DNA from 2 places in the Desulfoluna sp. HI9BLuna genome. Region 2 is predicted to be linked to the other one. Evidence: riboswitches for the same ligand, from Rfam matches in the RefSeq annotation. Region 2 holds a riboswitch; the other holds the start of a gene.

Region 1 (11,277 bases), 330 kb from region 2:
GGAGCAGGAGGAAGTTGAGGGCGTTGTTGTCGGCGGCCACGATCACATCAAAGCGCACCGCCCCGTACTTCAAGCGATACACCTCTTTCAAGGTGCCGAAGATCTCCTCCGGGCGATACCGCTTGGTGTCCATGTACTCAAAACTGACCCGAAGGGAACTCCCCCGGGTGTCGAACACCGACCGAAGCCCCTCGGTGACTGAGTCCGCCCACACATACCCGGGATGGTATGAGTTCAGGACCAGTACCTGACGAACAGGAACCGCCTTTGCAGGCTCCGCAGCCTGTGCCTGCCCGCCCAAAAGAAGCAAACACACGACCAGCACCAAGATAAAATTCAGACGCCCCATTCGGTCACCGAGGGGTTTGCATGTAATAAAAAGAGTTAAGACAGCACACGTCATCCCTTTTCGATCCCTTTTCCCGCCTCATCCAGAAGCCTTCGGACGACCCGCGCCAGCTCTTTTTTGACAATGGGCTTGATCATAAAGGCCTTAACGCCCATCTCCTCCAGGGCCTCTTCGCTCAGCCTGGTGCTGTACCCGGTGCAGAGAATAACCGGTAGGCCCGGCCGGATACGCAGCAGCTCCTCGGCCAGGAGCTCCCCTGTCATGCCCGGCATGGTCATGTCCGTCATCACCAGGTCAAAGTGCTCCGGCCCCGACCGAAACAACTCCAGGGCCTCGACGCTGTCCGTCCTGATCACCGCTGTGTACCCCAGGCGCCCCAGGATCTTGCCGATCATCCTGGCGATGGGCGGCTCGTCGTCAACCACCAGGATCCTCTCACCGCCCGTGGGCAGGATGCCGTCATCCGAGGGTGGCTCAGGCTCCTCGCGATCCGCCTCGGTGACGGGCAGGTAAACGGTAAACACGGCACCGCGCGGGATGTTGTCCTCCACCTTGATCTCTCCCCCCCACTTTTTGACAATGCCGTGGACCATGGCAAGGCCCATGCCCGTGCCTTCCCCGGGGCCCTTGGTGGTAAAAAAAGGCTCGAAAATGGAGGATTTCACCTCAGCGGGGATGCCGCACCCTGTGTCGGCGACCCTCAAGGTCAGGTAGTTCCCCGGAAGGAGCGAAACCGGAACCGGCGTCCCCCCATACCCCAGGGCCGTGTCAAAGAGCTTCACATCCAGAACCCCGCCGTCCCCCTCCATGGCGCTGGCCGCGTTGGTGCACAGGTTCATGAGAATCTGGTGCACCTGGGTCTCATTGCCGAGGATCCTGGATTCGCTTTCAATATCCCGGGTAATCTCCACCGTGCTCGGAATGGAGGAGCGGATGAGCTTAAGGGCCTCTTCCACAACGGGTTTCACCCGGATGGCCACGGTGGCTTCGTCGCCCTGGCGGGCAAAGGTGAGGATCTGTCGAACCAGCGTCACGGCCCGGGTCCCGGCCAGGTAAATCTCCTGCAGGTGGCCTTCCAGCCGCGTGTCCGGCGTCACATCATCCAGGGCAAGCTCGGCATAGCCCAGGACCGACGAGAGAATATTATTGAAATCATGGGCAATCCCCCCTGCGAGCCCTCCGATGGCTTCCATTTTGTGGGTCTGGCGAAGCTCCTCCTCCATCTTTTTGATCTGCGTGATATCCACCCCGTGATGGAACCGCACCTGCCGTCCGTCCACCCACTGGATGCTCCGCTCGTAGTTGATATAAAAGGCCCCGGCCTGGTTGCGGCTCTCCCACACCAGCGCCCCGGCACTGTCCGGAATCCCTCCCCGGGGGGAGCTGCCCGGAGGCCCTTCCCTCTCGCGACCGGCCATAAAGAGGGCATGGTACTCCTGCCCGGTGAGCCCCTCTCCGAAGCTTTCAATCATGGCCTTGTTCATAAACAAAATCTTAAAGGTCTTCGTATCCGATACACAGATGATGGCGTCCACGCTGTCCAAAACGGTCTTCAAGGTCTTGAGGGATCGCCTCTGGGCCTCCTCCGCCTTGACGGACTCGGTGATGTCCATCATGTTGCCCACCACGCGGACCACCCTCTCCCCGTCGAAAACCGGACGCCCCGTGGTTCGAATCCACTTCTTCTCCCCTTTGTGGGTGGTGATCTCACAATCCAGGTCATAGGGGCGACCCAGCTCGACACACTGGGAAAACGCCTTGGCCACAGCCTCCCCGTCGTCTTTGCAGTAACAGGACATGGACGCCGTAAAATGGTCCAGTGTCGGATCCACCTCCAACCCGTGAATTTCATAAAGCTGGTTGGTCCAGAGAAACAGCTCATCGTCCACGTGGAACTCCCAGCCCCCGATGTTGCTCAATCTCTGGGTTTCGTCCAGAAGGGCCCGGTTCCGCGCCAGCTGATGTTCCACCGCCTTGCGCCGCTCCATGTCGTGATACAGGCGCTGTCGCATCTGGTTCAACGCAGATACCAGTTCGTCGATCTCGTCCGGGCATTCGGGGTCGGCCTTCCTGTTGGGCAGCTCCAGGCGCGTGCCCAGCTCCCGGGGCCGTATGGACGTGGCGTAACCTGCAATGGCCGTTATGTGCCGCGTCACCAGGCGGTGAAGGACCGCAAGGATCGCCATGGAGACCAGCAGCGTTTTCAGGGCCTGGGTCACCAGGACCACAAAAAGGCGCTCAAACAGTCGGCGATGGACCCCCTCAAGGGAGGCATAGACGTCCAGCACACCGATGTGCCGCTCCCGGTTCCCGTGGGAAAAGAACATATCAAAACCCCTGCGAACCCACTGCTCGCCCTCCTTCAACCGACCCGCCGTAAAGAGCACCTCCCCGTTCTCGCGAATCTCCAGGTAGATGAGGTCCCGCATGGTGAGCATGTCATTGAGATGGGTGGTGATCTGAAGGTCATCGAGCTGCCACAGGCTCCCCGAAAGGCTCTCCAGGTGCCCTTCCCTGACCTGCGTGAACTGGTCGTCCACGGCGCTCAGGTCTTTTCTGTACTCCAGGAACAGGTTGAAGCTGGTCCCGATAAAGGTAATGAGAAAGCTGAAGACAAGGATATAAAACAGCTGCTTTGCAGCCAGGGAACCTTTAAGGCGACGCGAGATGGTCTTGATGCGGTGAAAGGGCATACACACCTCTGTTGGGAGTCAGGATCCCTCGGCATGTGGAGAAACATCCCGGCCACGGGATGCGCGATCCCCCAAACATAAGGGGGGATGAACGGGGGTACGGACCGCCGAAGAGACAGACACGGTCAACGGGCGGGGTGCGGAAAAGCAAGCAACAGGAAAAGACAGGGCAGAGAAAAGCACATGGTGCGGAAAAATCGGCAGGCTACCCATGGCATGCCGACATCCGCACCATCTGCCATCACGTCAGAGGTGTATCGATAAAACGGATGCCCGCCTTCGGCCGCAGGTTACGGCCCAACGGGCGTCCGTATGGGCAGGAGTCAGACAACCCCCTGGTCTATCATGGCATCCACCACCTTGATAAAACCGGCGATGTTGGCCCCGGCCACATAGTTGCCGGGCATGCCGTACTGTTCGGCCGCATTCAGGCAGGTGGCATGAATGTTCCGCATAATGTCCTTGAGGCGCCGGTCCACCTCCTCCCGGCTCCAGGAGAGACGCATGCTGTTCTGGCTCATCTCAAGGCCTGAGGTGGCCACCCCGCCTGCGTTGGCCGCCTTGGCAGGGCCAAAGAGGATGTTGTTGTCTTTGAAATAGTGGACCGCCTCCAGGGTGCAGGGCATGTTGGCCACCTCCACCACGGCGCGGCATCCGTTCTTCACAAGGGTTTCGGCGTCCGAGCGGTCCAGCTCGTTTTCAAGGGCCGTGGGCATGGCCACATGGCAGGGGACCTCCCAGGGACGCCTGTTCGGGACCCACTCGCAGCCGAACCTGTCGGCGTAATCCTTGGCGGGCCGCCTATAAACGGTCCAGAGATCGGCCATGTAGGCGAGTTTTTCGCCCTTGATCCCCTCGGGGTCATGGACGTAGCCGTCCTCGTCAGCAATGGTAACCACCTTGCCGCCCAACTCATTGACCTTCTCGATGACATAGGTCCCGACGTTGCCGTATCCTGAGATGGCAACGGTCTTGCCCTCCATGGTCTCGTTTGTGAGCTTGAGCATTTCTTCAAGGAAATAGACGGCGCCGTACCCCGTGGCCTCGGGCCGGACCAGGCTGCCGCCCCAGTTGAGGGCTTTGCCGGTGAGCACCCCGGTAAATTCATTGGTCAGCTTCTTGTACATCCCGAACAGGTAGCCGATCTCCCGGGCGCCCACCCCGACATCCCCTGCAGGCACGTCGGTGTTGGGGCCGATGTGGCGAAAAAGCTCGGCCATGAAGCTCTGGCAGAACCGCATCACCTCGTTGTCCGATTTGCCCTTGGGGTCAAAGTCGGACCCGGCCTTGCCGCCGCCCATGGGCAGGGTGGTCAGGGCATTTTTAAACACCTGCTCAAAGGCCAGGAACTTCAGTATCCCGAGGTTCACCGACGGGTGAAACCGGCACCCGCCCTTGTACGGCCCGATGGCGCTGTTCATCTGAACACGAAAGGCACGGTTGACCTGCACCTGCCCGTCGTCATCCACCCAGGGCACACGGAACATGATGACCCGTTCGGGCTCCACGATCCGCTCCAGGACATTGTGCCTGCGGTATTCGGGATTCTGCTCCAGGACGGGGGCCACCGACTCCACCACCTCGGTGACGGCCTGGTGGAACTCGGGTTCGTGGGGATCTCTGCTCTTTACGACCTCTAAAATGTCTGGCATATCGCATCTTCCTGTTTGATGAATAAACGAACGCATCAAAACAATGCGTCAGAATTTCGTATTGCGTATTTTTTCAATACAAAAATCCCGATCTTAGAAATGGCGTATGCCAAACAGCGCAAAGGGGTCAAGGAAAAAGGTCGCTGATCATGGCAGGTTGCCGCAGCCACGGGGAATATCTGGAAATCTAAAACCGTGCCAAACCAAATGGGAGCCTGCCGGCCACCCTTTCCTTGTTTTTTGGTAACGTTCAGCCCTTTTATTTCACGGCCAGTCTTTTCTTGTCCGCATAGTACTTCATAAATTGAGCCCGCTCGTAAACCGACGGGTCGCTGCTCTTCTCCTGGGAGAGGCGCCCCCTGAAGTCGGCAATGGTCTGGATCCCCTTGCTGCCCATCCACGTCTCCAGCTCCTCGATCATCACCCCCAGGTGCTTGACCCCGTTCTTGTAAAGGGTTGAGACCACCTGCACCACGTCCGCACCTGCCAGGATCTGCTTGACCACCCCTGCGCCGTCATGGACGCCGGTGGAGGCCACGAGGGCGCAGTCCACCTTTTCGGCCATGATGGCGACCCAGCGAAGGGACAGGGCCATCTCCGCAGGCGTACTGAAAAGGTACGAAGGCACCACCTCGATTTTCTTGATATCCACATCGGGGCTGAAAAACCGGTTGAAAAGCACAAGCCCGTGAATCCCCGTCCGGGAAAGTTTCTGGATCATGGGGCCAAGGTCGGTGAAGTAGTGGGAGATCTTCAGCACCACAGGAATGGAGAGGACCCCAAGAATCTTTTCGATAATCTTAAAATAGAGCTCTTCCTTCTCCTTACGACCCTGGTTGAACTGGGTCGGGGAAAAAAACATGTTGAGCTCCAGGGCGTCGGCCCCTGCCCTTTCCAGCTCCCGGGCAAAAGCGATCCACTCCAGGGAATCGGAATAACAGTTGATGCTGGCGATAACGGGTATATCCACCGAAGCCTTGGACTCACGTATCAGGGTGGTGTACCGGTTGAGGTTGTCTTCCCGGACCTTGTACCCGTAGAATTCAATGGGATTTTTCCTTCCATCGTAGTCAAAATACTGAACCGAGGCGTCCGCTGCCTTGGTGTCCCGGATCACCTTGTCGCTTTCAAGGTTGATCTCCTCCTGGAAAAGGGATTTCAACACAACGGCCCCTGCCCCGTTTTCCGCAAGGCGCCTGACCCCTTCCACCGTGCCGGACAATCCGGAGCTTCCCACGACAATAGGGTTCTTGATCGACATTCCCAGGTACGAGGTGGACGTATCCATGCGTCATCTCCTTAGATTTGGTGGTGATCGGACAGGAGCCGTCCCGTCCCGAAGGCCATGGGCCTCGCCCGGGAAGGGCGGCACATGTATTGGAATAAGCACCGCAATGAGGCGTCGGTGATGGAGCATGATGCCCCGGTGGATATGGGGGCGTGCCCTGCCGGGGACAAACGCAGGCGAGATATGGAGAGAAACGAACAGAGGGCACGCGATGTCAGGGGGAGGCAGCGTAAAGGCGCAACCGTAACCCCTTGGTTGAACAGACTTACATCTTACCCGATGCCAATTGGAGAATCAAGTTGCGGTGCTCGGCCCGACACTGGAAGCTTCAGCCCATCCGTTGACAGAAGCTGGCGGCCTTGATACGAATACATCCATCGCAAACAACAACATTGTTTCTAATACAAAACAAGACAGTCATTCTATACCGTACAAAAAACCCGACACCACGTTCATTGTAACCCATCACCGGCCCCGCCAACCCAAAAGAGGACACACCCATGAAAGCATGCCGACCCGTCTATTGGATGTTGCCGCTCCTGATGCTCGCCGCCGCCACCTGGACCCATGCAAAACCTCTGCGGGAAAAGCCCGCCCTGGTACTCCAGATCACCGTCCATGATATGCGCGGCGATTTTCCCATGCGATACAAAGACCGCCTGGGCAAGGGGGGCCTGCGCTACCTGATGACACAGGGGACCCATTACACAAACGCCAGCTTTCCCCATGCCGGAACCGAGCCCACCGTGGGCCATGCAGCCCTGTTCACCGGCACCTCCCCTTCCCGCAACGGCATTGTGGCCGGAAGCTGGTTCGACCGGGCCAAAGACCGCGTCATCACCAGTTGCGAGGATGACAGGTATCACCTCATCGGAAAAACACCGGTCGAAGGAGAAGGCCGGGCCCCCTCGCAGATGCTCGCGGCCACCATCGGTGATGAGCTGACAATAGCCACCAACGGGGGAGCCAGGGTGTTCAGTGTCTCCCTCAAGGATCAGGGCGCCATCCTCCAGGGAGGCCACACCGGCAAGGCGTTCTGGTACTCCACAACAGACGGTTCCTTTATAAGCAGCAGCTACTATTTCACCCAGTACCCCGACTGGGTTGCGCAATGGAACGCGGAAAAACATGCCGACGCATACAGAAACAGATCGTGGCAGCTTCTTTACGCCCCATCCACCTACCTCTTCGGCACGGATGACAGGCGCCCCTTTGAGGTGGACATGTTCGGCCTGGGCACGACCTTTCCACACCCCCTCAACGCTGAGCCCTCGCATTTCTACGCCAGCCTTGCCGCCACACCCTTCGGGGACGAGCTCACGGCGGACTTTGCCAAAGCCCTGATCAGGGAAGAAAAACTGGGGCAAGGGCCCCGCACCGACTTTCTGGCCGTGGGCTTCTCGGCCACCGGTTCCATCGGACGCCTCTTCGGAGCCTCAAGCCTTGAGGCGGAAGACACCATCCTACGGGTCGACAAGCTGTTGGCCGACCTGTTCCGATACGTGGACAAGGAGATCGGCCTGGACCGGACACTTGTTGTTCTCTCATCCAACCACGGCATGTGCGAGACACCCCAGCACCTGGCAAGTCTCGGCTTTGACGTGGGATGCCTGCCCTCCGGTCCCATAATCCGGGAGGTCCTGGCAAAGGCCCTGAACAAGCGGTTGGGTGTGCCCGAATCAATCGTCCGGCTCTACGACCACCCGTACGTCTATCTCGACGAAGAAGAGATCGCAAAAACCGGAGTCAGCCTTGCCCTGGTGGAGACAACAGCCGCCGAAGAGATCGTGAGTATCCCGGGCATTGCCGGAGCCCTGACCCGAACGGACCTTCTCAAAGGGACCGTGGCCCCCACCCCCACCAACATGGCGATCCTCGACAGTTTCCATGCCGGTCGCTCCGGCAACATCCACGTCATCGCTTCGCCTTCCACTTACGTTACCGGCAAAACGCCCTCCGCCTTGCCCCAGGGCGACGACACCTATGTTCCCCTCTTTTTCGCAGGCTGGGGCATCCCCGCCCAACGTATCACGCGACCCGTCACCCCCTACGACATCGCCCCAACCCTTGCAAGCGTCCTTGAAATCAAGGCACCTTCGGGCGCTGTGGGGATTCCCCTGGAAGAGGTGCTGAAGGAGGATACCCCTGCTGAAAACTGGATCACGGCAAGCCGCACCGCACTGCCATGAGATAAGGGCGAATGTGTTGACAACCTCGCCTGACCACCCTATACAAACTGCATCACACGATGCGGCTTTCCACAAGCCGTACACGCAGGGGTGGCTTAAGGCCTGAGATCATACCCGTTGAACCTGATCCGGATCATGCCGGCGAAGGGAATTGCGAAGCGCATCGATCTTTCTTTTTGGGGGGCAGTCGCCCCCCTCTCAAGCCCTCCTCAGCCGTTTTTCAACCAATGCATAAGGATTTAGGATTGTGAACGACCTTGCCCTAAAAGCAGCTGAGAACCTATCAAAAATCAGGGAATCCAACCCCCTTGTCCACAACATCACCAACTACGTGGTGATGAACTACACAGCCAACGCCCTCCTTTCCCTGGGGGCCTCGCCGGTGATGGCCCACGCGGAAAACGAGGTGGAGGAGATGGCCTCCTTTGCCGGTGCCCTGGTCCTCAACATCGGCACCTTGAGTGACCCGTGGATCCGGGCGATGATCTCGGCAGGAGCCAAAGCCCGCTCCCTGGGCACCCCGGTGATTTTAGATCCCGTGGGCTCCGGGGCCACCGCCTTGAGGACCCGCACCGCCACCCGCCTCATCCGGGAAGCGGGGGTCACCCTTATCCGTGGCAACGCCTCGGAGATCCTCTCCCTGCAACAGGCAGGCTCCGGCACCCGCGGCGTAGATGCCGTGGACACCGTTGAAGAGGCCGCGGCCATGGCCTCGACCCTGTCAACGGAACTGGGCGCCACCATCGCCATCACCGGCCCGGAGGACATCGTCACCGACGGCGCACGCACGGCAAAGATCCGGGGCGGCCACCCCCTCATGGCACGGGTCACGGGAACGGGCTGCACGGCTACGGCCATTACCGGGGCCTTTGCGGCCGTGGATCCCGACCCCTTTACCGCGGCCTGCTCTGCCCTGGCCTTCTTCGGAATGGCCGGGCAAAAAGCGGCCGAAAAAGCCTCGGCACCGGGAAGCTTTATGATCGCCCTTCTGGACGCCCTCTACACCCTCACCCCCGAGGAGCTGCACACCGGGTGCGCCATGGATGTCATTGGCTCTGGCCCAAAGGAACAGCGCCCATGAACCGCCCTTCAACCGTGGACTACGCCCTGTACCTGGTGACGGACCAAAAGCTCTCCAGAGGACGCAGCACCCTGGAGATCGTCCGTGGGGCTGTCTTCGGGGGCGTCACCTGCGTTCAGCTGCGGGAAAAAGAGGCCTCCACACGCACCTTCATCGAGGAGGCCCGCGCGCTAAAGGCATGGCTGGATGATAAAGGGGTGCCCCTGATCATCAACGACAGGGTGGATGTGGCCCTGGCCGTGGGCGCCTCCGGCGTCCACCTGGGACAGAGCGACATGCACATCCGCGATGCCAGAAGACTTCTGCCCCCGGAGGCCCTCATCGGGATCTCCGCAGAATCCCTGGAGGATGCCCTGGCCGCAGAGCGCGAGGGAGCGGAGTACATTGGCGTCAGCCCTGTGTTTGCCACCCCCACCAAAACCGACACCGCCCTGCCCCTGGGCCTTGACGGGGTGAGGCGAATCCGTGCAGCGGTGGGCATCCCCGTTGTCGGCATCGGGGGCATCGGCATGGCAAACGCGGCCGAGGTCATGGCGGCAGGGGCCGACGGCATCGCCGTGGTCTCGGCCATCGTGGCCGCAGACGATCCGCAAAAGGCCGCAAGGGGTCTTAAAAAAAAGATTGGATAAAACGAGGCGAGCGGGCGTACGGCTGGGCTGAGGGTAAAACGGATTTCAGCGCCCCGCTCGGATAGCCATTGGGGAATAATGATTACAATTCAGTTTATGCCTCAGGAGGCCCTGCCGGAGGCTAAACTTTTGCCTGATCTTACAACGACGGGTTTAACAAACAGGGCTTCACAGTTCTTCGAAAATGCCGTTTGGGCCTTGATTATCGTTTGGCCGCGACCTTCAAAAAAAACCGGAAAAATCGACCGAAACGGAGCGCCGCACACAGGGGCGGCTTTTTAATCCGTCGTTACCCGTGCCGCACAGGAGTGCGGCGCTCCATAAGGACAAGGGTGTTTGGGACGTGATGCAAATAGACCGATGGCCCAAACGATGATCATGTTTGAAGGGCAACTGCGATTTTCTCTGAGGAACGAAGGGTAAGCGCATTGGCTACCGGCTTTCGAGGTGGCACACCTCGCCGCCGGAGGCTCTTTTTATGATACCTTACTCTATGATGTGATACCTGGCCCGTGCTTCTGATTTGGGCATGCCGTTAAAATGCCACCACTCAAAGGAGAGGGGCAAAAATCCGGCGCCCGTCATGACATCGGCCAAGAGCTTTCGGTTGTCGCGCTGTCTTGGGGAAAGCTTTTTGCCGAGTTTTTTCATGGCAAACATGGCGCAGAGTTCAAGCCTGCTCTTGCGAAACGGGGTAAAGCCCATGTCCAGCTCCTTGCCCCGGCCGTCCACGATGGTGATGTCCACGGCAATGCCGTAGTTATGCATGGACCCTCGGGCGGGGTTTGCCACGAACTTTTCAAACCGGGTCCCCTTCATTTTATCGTACATCCTCTTTGAAACGCTCCGTGGGCGCGCCGCATCCAGGATAAGGAGAGAGTACTCCGAATGCCTTCTCTTCAGCCCGTCCTGGGCTTTGGCGAGCTTGGCGGCAACCTCTTTTTGGAGGTAGGCCGCCTTAAGGCCGGAGTAGAAGTCTTCCCGGAAATAATTTTTGCGGGGATCCGAGTTCACCAGGTCCACCTGAATGGTCACATCCATTTGATGCACGTCCACAAGACCGGCTTGGATAAAGATCTCCTCGATCCCATTTGCGTGGGCCCCACCCGCGGCCCACAGCATCACCATGCTCAACAGCACATATTTTTTCAAAACAGTCATCCGGCCTCCTTACCACGGGCAGAACGGATCACGCGCAGCCCCATGAGCCCAAGGGCCAGCCCCAAAACCGACATCCAAAAATCGGCCTCCACGGTCCATCGCCAGTCCCCGCGTTCCTTGTGAAACGTATAGGAGGTTTCAACCGTTTTCCCCCGGCTATACCCCGTGTAATCCAGATACGAATCCACATCGATAAAGCACAGCTGGCCGGTCTCGGTGGTCCCCCACACGGTAT
Region 2 (11,277 bases):
GTTAATCAAGCCCATACATGGGCCCTGGAACTCATTGGGGCTTTCGATCTCGACCTTCATGATGGGTTCCTGGATAACAGGCTTGGCTTTTTCATAGGCCTGTTTGAAGGCACCCTTGGCCGCAGCCTGGAAGGCCATCTCCGAGGAGTCCACCGCGTGGAAGCCGCCGTCCTCAAGGGTAACGGCAATACCGGTAACGGGGAACTCAAGCTTGGGCCCTTTGGCCATGCAGCTTTCGAAGCCCTTCTCACAAGAGGGGATGAACTGGGTGGGGATACGACCGCCCACAACCTTGCTCTCGAAGGAGAACTGCTCGTCTTCGAGGGGCTCGATGTAACCCATGACTTTACCGAACTGACCGGAACCACCGGTCTGCTTCTTGTGGGTGTAGTCGAACTCAGCGCGGCGCGTGATGGTCTCACGGTAGGCAACGCGGGGCTGACCGGTTTCCACTTCAGCGTTGTACTCACGCTTCATTCGCTCGACGTATACTTCGAGGTGAAGCTCGCCCATGCCCTCGATGATGGTCTCGTTGGTCTCATCATCGATGAAGGAGCGGAAGGTGGGGTCCTCTTTGGTGAAACGGTTGAGGGCCTTGCTCATGTTGATCTGAGCTTTGTTGTCCTTGGGCGTGATGGACAGGGAGATAACGGGCTCGGGCACGAACATACTCATCATGGAGTAGTTGACCGCGGAGTCAACAAAGGTGTCGCCGGAAGCACAGTCAACGCCGAAGAGGGCGCCGATGTAACCAGCCGGGATCTCGTTGATGTCCTCCATGTCTGAGGCGTGCATACGGACCAGACGACCGATCTTGATCTTACGGCCGTTCTTGGCGTTGTTCACGGTGTCGCCTTTTTTCAGGGAGCCCTGGTACACACGGATGTATGTCAGCTGCCCGTACTGCCCGTCTTCAAGTTTGAAGGCCAGGGCCACGGTGGGCTTCTCGGAATCCCCTTCGAGAACCACGGGAGCCTCTTCGTTGTCGAGGTCCAGGGCTTCGTTGGTGATATCGTCAGGGGTAGGCAGGTAACGGGTTACCGCGTCCAGAAGGGGCTGAATCGCTTTGTTCTTGTAAGCGGAGCCCATGAAAACGGGGGTGATCTGGCGCTCAATGGTGCCGATGCGGACCGCGTCAACGATCATCTCGTCGGTGATCTCAGCCTCTTCGAGGATGGCGTCGGTGAGGGCCTCGGAGAAGAGGGAGGCCTGGTCGATGAGCTCTTCACGCTTGGCCTGTGCCTCGTCGAGGAGCTCAGCGGGGATCTCTTCCACGCGGATGTTTTCACCGTTGTCGCCGTCGAAGTAGTAGGCTTTCATGGCGATGAGGTCCACCACGCCCTGGAGGTTGTCCTCAAGGCCGATGGGAATCTGCATGGCAACAGCGTTGTGACCGAGCTTTTCGTTGAGCTGCTCGATAACGCGGAAGGGGTTGGCGCCGCTTCGGTCGCACTTGTTGACGAAGGCGATACAGGGAACCTTGTAGCGCTTCATCTGGGCATCAACGGTGATGGACTGTGACTGGACACCGGCCACAGAGCAGAGAACCAGGATGGCACCGTCAAGAACACGCAGGGAGCGCTCTACTTCGATGGTGAAGTCGACGTGGCCGGGGGTGTCGATGATGTTGACCTCGTGGCCCTTCCATTCACAGTAGGTGGCAGCCGAGGCAATGGTAATGCCCCTCTCCTTTTCGAGTTCCATGGAGTCCATGGTGGCGCCGACGCCGTCTTTGCCCTTTACGTCATGGATGGCATGAATCCTGTCGGTGTAAAAGAGAATGCGCTCGGTCAGGGTGGTCTTCCCGGAGTCGATGTGGGCGCTGATGCCTATGTTTCTAACTTTCTGCAAGTCGGTCTTCATTGTCACGTATCCTTCTTGAAAAAACGATCGAGGCAGCACATGACAACCCAAAAGGGAATGAAGACGTATCATTCCCTGTCCGGTGGGTGTAAGTCACACGTTACCCCGGTTTAACGAGCCTTTCCAGATTTTGCTCATGGTGGTTTGTTTGCTTAGACCAGACAAAAGGCCGGCGTCAGGAGCAATCAAGGGCACCGAATATATACAAAAGCATACGATTGTCAATCTTAAATTCTCATGAGGGAACCTTTTTTTCTCCGAAAACGGGTGCGGCAAGGGGAAAAGTGGACGCAAAAGGGAACGGAGAAGGCGCTGAAATCGAGAGATCCGGAGGTTTCCGGTGCAGGGATCTGAGGGGGTGAAAAGGTGCTTTGAAAAATGATAAAAAGTGGCCCCAAGTCTTGAAATCTTCAATAGTTATACTGGAATGGTACCTCCGGGTCAATGGGGTAAAACAGGGGTGGTTCGGAAAGCCCGACCCGGCAGCCGCCCATGGGGAGGGCACCGGTGTCGGAAAAATCATCGGCCTGCGTGGGTGCTGAGCCGTGAAAACAGGCTCTGGACGACCTGCAGGCACTCCCGGGAGTCGTTGCGGAACCCTTCGTCCACAGCCTCGTCGGTTTTCCTTGCGCGGGCGGGGCGGATGATGCTAAAAGAATCTCACAATCAGTTGTAACTTTGCTGGGGGTGCCCTTAACCGGGCTGAGACGGAGATATTCCAACCCTTTGAACCTGACGCAGTTTGTACTGCCGTAGGGAAGCCACATACACGATTTTTGTCGCGGCGCTTCAAAGCCCCCCGACACCTCACGTATCAGGCTGCCTGCGGGCGGCCTTTTTTTTTGGCCGCTCGCGGTCCGGTACCTGGCCCAGGCTCACAGGCCTCGGTGCCGCTCCGGAATCATCGGTCCTGCGCCTTGGAAACCCTTTCCTTGGTATCTCCCCTTCATACAAGAATACCTGTCCTCCAGCTTATGGCCCTGGTTCGGTGTGCCTGTGGCGCGGTTTTTGTCTGCGTTTACGGTCCATGCGCGTTTCCGGGGTTTTCAGGAGGTGTGTCTATGATGGTAAACGGCAGCGAAGAGAGCCTGTCCCAAGGTAATATGACCTTGGAGCGGTTCCTGGAGCACAAAGGGCTTCACCCCGGCAGTGTCGTGGTGGAGCGAAACGGCGAGGTGGTGGAGCGGTCCCGGTTCGGGGCGGTGACACTGAGCGAAACCGATAAACTTGAGATCCTGCGATTTGTGGGAGGGGGGTGCTGATGGACGATTGTTTTCAAATTGGGGGAAGAGAGTTTTCAAGCCGGCTTTTCATCGGAACCGGGAAATACCCAGCCGACGGCCTGATCCCCGACGTGTGCGAGGCTTCCGGCGCCCAGGTGATCACCGTGGCCCTGCGCCGTGTGGATTTTGCCTCGGAGACCGACAACGTGATGAAGCACATTCCCGAGAACATGGTGCTCCTTCCCAACACCTCCGGCGCACGAAACGCTGAAGAAGCGGTGCGCATCGCCCGCCTTGCCCGGGCCGCCGGGTGCGGGGACTGGATCAAGATCGAGGTGATCAGCGACCAGCGCTACCTGCTTCCGGACAACCTGGAAACCACAAAGGCCACGGAGATCCTTGCAGCAGAGGGGTTCCATGTTTTTCCGTACATGAACCCGGATCTCATGGATGCCCGGCGCATGGTTGATGCCGGGGCCGCCGCGGTCATGCCCCTGGGTGCTCCCATCGGCACCAACCGGGGGATTCGGACCCGTGAGATGATACGGATCCTCATCGATGAGATCTCCCTTCCCATTATTGTGGATGCGGGCATCGGAAAGCCTTCCCAGGCGTGCGAAGCCATGGAGATGGGGGCTGCTGCCTGCCTCGTCAACACGGCCATTGCCTCTTCCAGTGATCCTGTGTCCATGGGGCGTGCCTTTGGCCGGGCCGTTGACGCCGGACGTGCTGCGTACCTTGCAGGCCTTGGTTCGACACGCAAAGAGGCATCGGCCTCCTCACCCCTTACCGGGTTCCTCGGGCAGGGGAGGGCGTGATGGGCTTTTTCGATATATGGAAGTCCCTGGACCCGGACGAGACCCTTGCCCGCATCAACGGAGCCACGGAGCGTGACGTGCAAGCCGCCCTGGACGCACACAAATGTTCGGTAGATCATTTAATGGCCCTTTTGTCTCCGGCGGCGGTGCCTTTCCTTGAGGCAATGGCCCAAAAAGCCCACGAGTCGACCCTGCGCCATTTTGGCCGACAGATCCTGTTGTTTACTCCCATCTATATCTCCAACCACTGTATCAACCAGTGTGTTTACTGCGGGTTCAACGCCAAGAACAAGATCCACCGGCGCCAGCTGAGCCTGGAAGAGGTGGAGTTCGAGGCTGCGGCCATTGCCGAGACCGGGCTCAAACACATTCTCCTGTTGACCGGCGAGGCACCCAACGTGGCGACCCCCGCCTACATCGAGGAGAGCCTGGCCATCATCTCCAAATACTTTACGTCGGTGGGGATTGAGATCTACCCCGTGGACGAGGATGGGTATGCCCGGTTTGTGAATGCCGGGGCCGACAGCCTCACCGTGTATCAGGAGACCTACAACGAAGATCTCTACAAGACCCTGCACCCGGCCGGACCCAAGCGGGATTTCAGGTTTCGACTGGAGGCCCTGGAGCGGGGAGCCCGGGCCAGGATGCGCGGGATCAATCTTGGCGGGCTCCTGGGTCTGGACCACTGGCGACGCGAGGCCTTTTTCACGGCCATGCACGCCGACTGGATCATGACCACCTTCCCCGAGGTGGAGCTGGGCCTTTCCCTTCCTCGCATGCGCCCCCACGCCGGATGTTATGAACCGGCCCATATTGTATCGGATACCGACATCGTCCAGGCCATGACCGCCTTCCGGCTCTTTTTGCCCCGGGCCGGGATCACCCTGTCCACTCGGGAGAGCGCTGCGTTTCGCGACAACGTGCTTCCCCTGGGCATTACCCGCCTGTCGGCAGGTTCCTGCACATCCGTGGGAAGCCATACCGAAGAGGAGGGCTCCGGCCAGTTCGATATCAATGACGAACGGAGCGTGGTGGAGATGGACGCCAACTTAAGGGGGCGCGGGTACCAGCCCGTGTACCAGGACTGGAGGATGCACTGATGGACACCCTCGGAGGGGCCCTTGTGAGCCGCGTGGGTAAAGATCCCATGGAGCGCGTCTCTTCGGCCTGCATCGGTATTGCAGGGGCGGGGGGGCTGGGGTCCAATTGTGCCATGCACCTGGTGCGCATGGGGTTCCGTCACCTCGTCATCGCCGATTTTGACCGGGTGGAGCCCTCCAACCTCAACCGGCAGTTTTTTTTCGCCCGCCAGGTGGGAGAGAGCAAGGTGGAGGCCCTGAAAGAGAATCTGGTCGCCATCGAGCCGGAGGCAGAGGTTAAAACCCACTGCGTGCAGGTGACCGGCGAGAACATCGGGGGGCTCTTTGACGGCTGCGATGCCGTGGTGGAGGCCTTTGACCGGGTGGAAGCCAAGCAGCTCCTGGTGGAGCGATACCTGGCACGCGGGACCTTTCTCGTGGCCGCCTCCGGCATCGGCGGCTGGGGAGATGCCGATCGCATCGTGACCCGGAAGATCACCCCCACCTGTTATGTGGTGGGGGACGGGGTCACTGAAGCGGATGATACAGCCCCACCCATGTCTGCGGTGGTTTCTATTGCGGCGGCCAAGCAGGCGGATTTGGTATTTGGTTGGGTGGTGAATGGGGGAAGGATAAAGGCTTAAGGCTAAGGGCTAAAGGCTAAAGGCTAAAGGAAAATCCCCTGGCCGCCGGGGGGCGTTTTTTACAGGAGAATAAGAAACCATGAGATCCATTGCAGGTGCCGATATTTACGGCATCACCGGGGAGGAGCACTCCCTGGGCCGGGACAACATCACGGTGGTGAAGGCGATGATCGACGCCGGTATTACCCTGATTCAGTACCGGGAAAAAGACAAATCCATGCTGGAGCGATACCGGCAGTGTGAGGTGGTGCGCAGGCTGACACAGGATGCGGGGGTCACCTTTATTGTCAACGACCATGTGGACCTGGCCCTGGCCGTGGAAGCCGACGGCCTCCACGTGGGACAGGACGACCTGCCCATTCCCGTGGTGCGAAAGCTTGCGGGGGAATCCATGATCATCGGGCTCTCCACCCACAGCCCTGCCCAGGCGGCGGCTGCCGTTGCGGCGGGGGCCGATTACATCGGTGTCGGCCCCATCTTCACCACTCAGACCAAAAAGGATGTCTGCGACGCCGTGGGGCTGACCTACCTCGATCATGTGGTGAAAAACGAAAAAATCCCCTTTGTGGCCATCGGGGGGATCAAGGAACACAACATTGCCGAGGTGAAAGCCCACGGCGCGGAAACCATTGCTCTGGTGACGGGGATCGTCGGAGCCGAAGATATTTCAAAGCGGGTCAAAGCCATCCGCAAAGCCATGGAGAGAAACTAAAATGAGCTACACAACCCAGATGAATGCGGCCCGAAAAGGGATCGTTACCGGCGCCATGGAGACCGTGGCCAAAAAAGAGAACATGCCCATCGAAACCCTCATGGAGCGCATGGCCAAGGGTACCATTGCTGTTCCGGTGAACAAGAACCACACCGTCATCGATCCCGAAGGCGTGGGGGAGGGGCTCCGTACCAAGGTGAACGTCAACCTGGGGATCTCCAAGGACTGCTGCGACCTGGAGGTGGAGATGGCCAAGGTCCGGGCCGCCGTTGCCATGAAGGCCGAGGCAATTATGGACCTCAGCTGCTTCGGCAAGACCCGTGAGTTCCGCACCCGCGTTATCTCCGAATGCCCCGCCATGGTCGGTACGGTCCCCATGTACGACGCCGTGGGTTTCTACGACAAGAACATCAAGGACATCACCGTGGATGAGTTCTTCAAAGTGGTTGAGCGTCACGCCGAGGACGGGGTGGATTTTGCCACCATCCACGCCGGGCTCAACCGGGCCACCGCCGAGAAGATCAAGCGCAACGACCGCCTCACCGGTGTTGTCTCCCGTGGCGGTTCCCTTCTCTACACCTGGATGATGCTCAATGACGCCGAAAACCCCTTTTATGAGCACTACGACCGGCTCCTGGAGATCTGCACCAAGTACGACCTCACCCTGAGCCTCGGCGACGGCTGCCGCCCGGGGAGCATCAACGACTCCACGGACGCGGCCCAGGTGGAGGAACTCATCACCCTGGGTGAGCTCACCAAGCGCGCCTGGGAGCAGGATGTGCAGGTGATGATCGAAGGGCCGGGCCACATGGCCATGGATGAGATCACCGGCAACATGATGATGGAAAAACGCCTCTGCCACGGCGCGCCCTTTTACGTCCTCGGGCCCCTGGTCACCGATGTGGCCCCCGGCTACGACCACATCACCAGCGCCATCGGCGGGGCCATTGCAGCGGCCAACGGCGCGGATTTTCTCTGCTACGTCACCCCGGCCGAGCACCTGCGTCTCCCCGACCTGGAGGACATGAAAGAGGGCGTTATCGCCACGCGTATTGCGGCCCACGCCGCCGACATCGCCAAGAAGATCCCCGGCGCTCGGAGCTGGGATAACGCCATGAGCAAGGCCCGCGCCGACCTCGATTGGGAAAAGATGTTCTCCCTGGCCATGGATCCCGTAAAAGCCAGGAGCTACAGGGAAAGCTCCAAACCCGAGTTTGAGGACAGCTGCACCATGTGCGGCAAGATGTGCGCAGTGCGTAACATGAAGCGGGTCCATGAGGGCAAGGATATTCAGTTGAATGACTAAAAAGCAGGTGCAAAGCAGGTCATAGGGAAAGCAGGTTATAGGCGATAGTAAATCGGTGACCGGATTGGGGAGCGTTTTCTCCATGTGGGCCTGATCATGTTGCTGTCTTGTTTTGGCCCTGTCTGACGTGCTTGCCTTGCGGTCCTTAATTAATGAAATATAAAAAAGTGCCGCTCGTTTTCATTAAAAGATGAAGATGGGCGGCATTTTTTTTTAGATATTTTTGATTGCGGAGGGCCTGCCATGAAAGGGGTGGTTTGTCCTTTCGGCGTGGGAGGGGAGGGGGCGCCAGTCATGGCGATCCTGGTGAGTGGCATGTTTTTATATGGCTGATATCATGAGTGTTTAAGGCTTGTGGGGCTCGGTTGGGCGGGTGGGTTACACCAGGGGCGTATGGGTGATTGAGGGTCCTTGAACGGGAACGCTTCTTCGGGGCGAAACGGCCGAGAGGGCCTGTGGGCGGTGGGATAGAGCCTGCTGGTGACTTGACAGCCCGGAATGGCCCCGGCTAAGAAAGAAACCGCAATCCTTGAAAAATGTGATGGGGCGGGCAGGCTCGTCAAAGCCGCCGGGCCCCTTTTTTTGTAACCGGATACGTTAAGGACACGTGTGATGATGACAGCGCTTAAAAAATGGACGATCGCGGTTGTGTGCCTTTTGATGCTCCCGGCTCTTTCCGAGGCGGGGTATAAAAAGGAATACAAATTAAGCTGTGTGGTGGGACCCAAGATGCCCTGGGGCGAAGGGGCGACCCTGTTTGCCGATCTGGTGCGCGAGCGCACCGAGGGCCGGGTCAACATCAAGGTCTACACGGCAGGTTCTCTCATGGCGGGCAAGCAGACCAACGAGTTCCTCCTGCTCAAGCGCGGCGTGGCCGATTTTGCCTTTGCCTCCCCCATCAACTGGTCGTCTACCCTGAAGGCTTTGAACCTGTTTAACCTTCCCTTCTTTTTTGAAGACTACGAGGCCCTGGACAAGGTGACCTCAGGGGAGGCGGGAAAAGCCATTGAAGCCCTGATCGCCAAAAAAGGGGTTAAGGTCCTGGGCTGGGGAGAGAACGGGTACCGGGAGATCACCAACTCCAAGCGGGCCATCCGGACCCCGGAAGACTTAAAGGGCTTGAAAGTCCGTGTGGTGGGTACCCCCATTTTCATCGACATCATGAAGTCCATGGGTGCCAACCCCGTGAACATGAACTGGGGCGAGGCCAAGATCGCTTTTCAGCAGGGTGTTGTGGACGCCCAGGAGAACCCCGCCGTGGGCATCGAGATTCCCCTGAAGATCTGGCAGTTCCATAATCACGTGTCTTTCTGGGGGTATGTCATCGATCCCCTCATGTTCACCGTGAACCAGAAAACCTGGAAAAAATTCTCGGAAAAAGACCGTGAGATCATCCGTCAGGCGGCGGTGGACGCCGGTCGCATGCAGAAGGGTGTCGTAAGAAAGGGCCTGGTGGCCCCGGACCTTTCCGCCCACGAGCTGATGCGGGAAAACGGCATGGAGGTGACGGTGCTCACCCCCGAAGAGAAGAAGGCCTTTCGTGTGCTCACCGAGCCCGTGTACAAAAAGTGGGTCCCCCGCATCGGTGAAGAGCTGGTGGAGAAGGCCAAAGCGGACATGGGGAATTAAGCCTTGAACACCCTGAAATATTGTGTGCGCAATTTTGAAGAAGTTTTGGGAGCCCTGCTTCTGGGCTCCATGTTTGTCCTGGGGCTGGCCAACGTCGTCACCCGCTACTTTTTCGAGTTTTCCCTGGCCTTCACCGAGGAGCTGGAGGTGGCTGGCCTGGTCTGGCTCACCATGCTTGGTACCAGCGCGGCTTTCAAGAAGAGCCATCACCTGAACCTCCAGTATTACGAAAAAAAGCTCTCCCCACGGGCGGCCACAATGGTCCGCATGGGCGGCCTTGTCCTGGCCATCGTGCTGTTTGCGACCCTTGCGGGCCTCAGTTGGTTTCACATTTACGATCTTATCGATCTTGAGATCACCACCGAGGCCCTGGAGCTTCCGGAGTGGATCTATGCCCTTGCCATTCCCGCGGGGTCCGCTCTTGTCATTGTCCGTATCGTTCAGGTGCTCATCGCCGAAAAGGCGAAACTCAAAGGAGTATGACCATGGGATTGCTGCTGTTTTTTCTTTTCATGGTGCTGCTCCTTTCCGGCGTGCCCATTGCCGTTGCCATCGGGCTCTCTTCGGTGGTCGTCATCTGGTTGGCCGACCTTGGCATTGCCGTGGTCTCGCCCAACTTCTATTCGGGTATCGCCAAGTTTCAGCTCCTGGCCATCCCGCTCTTTATTTTTGCCGGGTTTTTGTTTGAACGCTGCGGCATTTCAGAGCGGCTGGTGCGCTTTGCCAACCTCCTTGTGGGGCGCAAAAAAGGGAGCCTGGCCATTGTGGCCGTACTGGTGTGTGTCTTCTTCGGCGGTATCTCCGGCTCTGGCCCGGCCGACGCTGCGGCCATTGGCGCCATCTTGATCCCCGCCATGATCCGGGACGGGTACGACCGCGGCTTTGTGGCCGCCCTCATCGCCGGGGCAGGCTCCACCGCCATCATCGTGCCCGTGAGCATTGCGCTGATCATCTACGGCGCTCTCACCAACACCTCCATCACCACCCTGTTTGCCGCCGGGGCCATCCCCGGTGCCCTGGCCGGGCTTTGCCTGATTCTGCCCGCCTGGTGGATTTCCAAAAAGAGGGGATACGGCAGCAGGACGGCCATGGAGTCGGACATGGGCTTGTTCCAGGCCTTTCGTGAGGCGTTCTGGGGGCTCATGGCCCCGGGGATTATCCTGGGCGGGCTCTACGGCGGGGTGTTTACGCCGACGGAGGCGGCCGTGGTGGCGGTCTTCTACGGCCTGATCCTGGGTTTTTTCCTCTACAGGACCCTCACCTTAAAGGCCCTGTACGAGATCCTGGTGGAGGCCTCCAACGCCTCGGCCGTGGTGATGCTCATCATCACTTTTGCCGGATTGTTTTCATGGACGGCAAGCACCCTGGGGGCCATGGACGCCATTTCGGCTTCGCTTCTGGCCATCAGCGACAATCCGTATGTGGTTCTTTTTGTTATCAACCTCATCTTGTTCTGTGCCGGGATGCTCATCGATGCCATCTCCATATTTTATATCTTTATCCCCATCTTCCTGCCCATCATGGCGCGGTTCGGGTGGGACCCCATCTGGTTCGGTATCATGATGACCTTTAATCTGGCCATCGGGCAGTTCACGCCCCCGGTTGCCGTGAACCTCTACGTGACCACCCATCTGGCGGAGATTCCCGTGGAGGAGACCTTCAAGGCCGTGATTCCATTCATTTTGGCCATGCTTGCCGGGCTCGTGATCCTGGCCCTTTTTCCAAGCATAACTCTGTTTCTTCCACGCCTTTTCGGTATGATTTGAGGGGCTAAAAAAAGCAATGCCTCCAGCGGCAAGGTATGCCACCTTGACAGCTGGTTTCCGCTGGGGCATTGCTTGGGCCACCAGTGTGTTGTTGATGATACTGTCCCAAAAGTCCGTCAGCCCGTAGGGTGCATTCTGTGCACCGTGTTCGGCTCACCCAGGGCTTTGATTTGGGGGCACAGAGTGCACCCGGCAAATCGTGTCACTGAAGAACCAAAAATGGCTTGTATGAAAATT

The links. Region 2 has a riboswitch for thiamine pyrophosphate ahead of thiS (sulfur carrier protein ThiS). Riboswitches for the same ligand answer to the same signal wherever they lie in the genome.
Region 1: linked by a shared signal. The riboswitch ahead of thiM (hydroxyethylthiazole kinase) and the one ahead of thiS (sulfur carrier protein ThiS) in region 2 are both predicted to bind thiamine pyrophosphate.

The regions. Positions count from the first base shown of each region.
Region 1 is NZ_CP186555.1:252,650-263,926, forward strand. Features, by position in the region: gene ACOYW0_RS00805 (ATP-binding protein) at 1-349, opposite strand, end outside; gene ACOYW0_RS00810 (ATP-binding protein) at 400-3,042, opposite strand; gene gdhA (NADP-specific glutamate dehydrogenase) at 3,366-4,694, opposite strand; gene ACOYW0_RS00820 (dihydroorotate dehydrogenase-like protein) at 4,954-5,982, opposite strand; gene ACOYW0_RS00825 (alkaline phosphatase family protein) at 6,483-8,171, shown strand; TPP riboswitch at 8,248-8,339, shown strand; gene thiM (hydroxyethylthiazole kinase) at 8,419-9,252, shown strand; gene thiE (thiamine phosphate synthase) at 9,249-9,881, shown strand; gene ACOYW0_RS00840 (M15 family metallopeptidase) at 10,368-11,042, opposite strand; gene ACOYW0_RS00845 (hypothetical protein) at 11,039-11,277, opposite strand, start outside.
Region 2 is NZ_CP186555.1:6,309,079-6,320,355, reverse strand. Features, by position in the region: gene fusA (elongation factor G) at 1-1,863, opposite strand, end outside; TPP riboswitch at 2,537-2,639, shown strand; gene thiS (sulfur carrier protein ThiS) at 2,925-3,125, shown strand; gene ACOYW0_RS25675 (thiazole synthase) at 3,125-3,904, shown strand; gene thiH (2-iminoacetate synthase ThiH) at 3,904-5,004, shown strand; gene thiF (sulfur carrier protein ThiS adenylyltransferase ThiF) at 5,004-5,627, shown strand; gene thiE (thiamine phosphate synthase) at 5,707-6,339, shown strand; gene thiC (phosphomethylpyrimidine synthase ThiC) at 6,341-7,645, shown strand; gene dctP (TRAP transporter substrate-binding protein DctP) at 8,258-9,274, shown strand; gene ACOYW0_RS25645 (TRAP transporter small permease) at 9,278-9,757, shown strand; gene ACOYW0_RS25640 (TRAP transporter large permease) at 9,760-11,040, shown strand.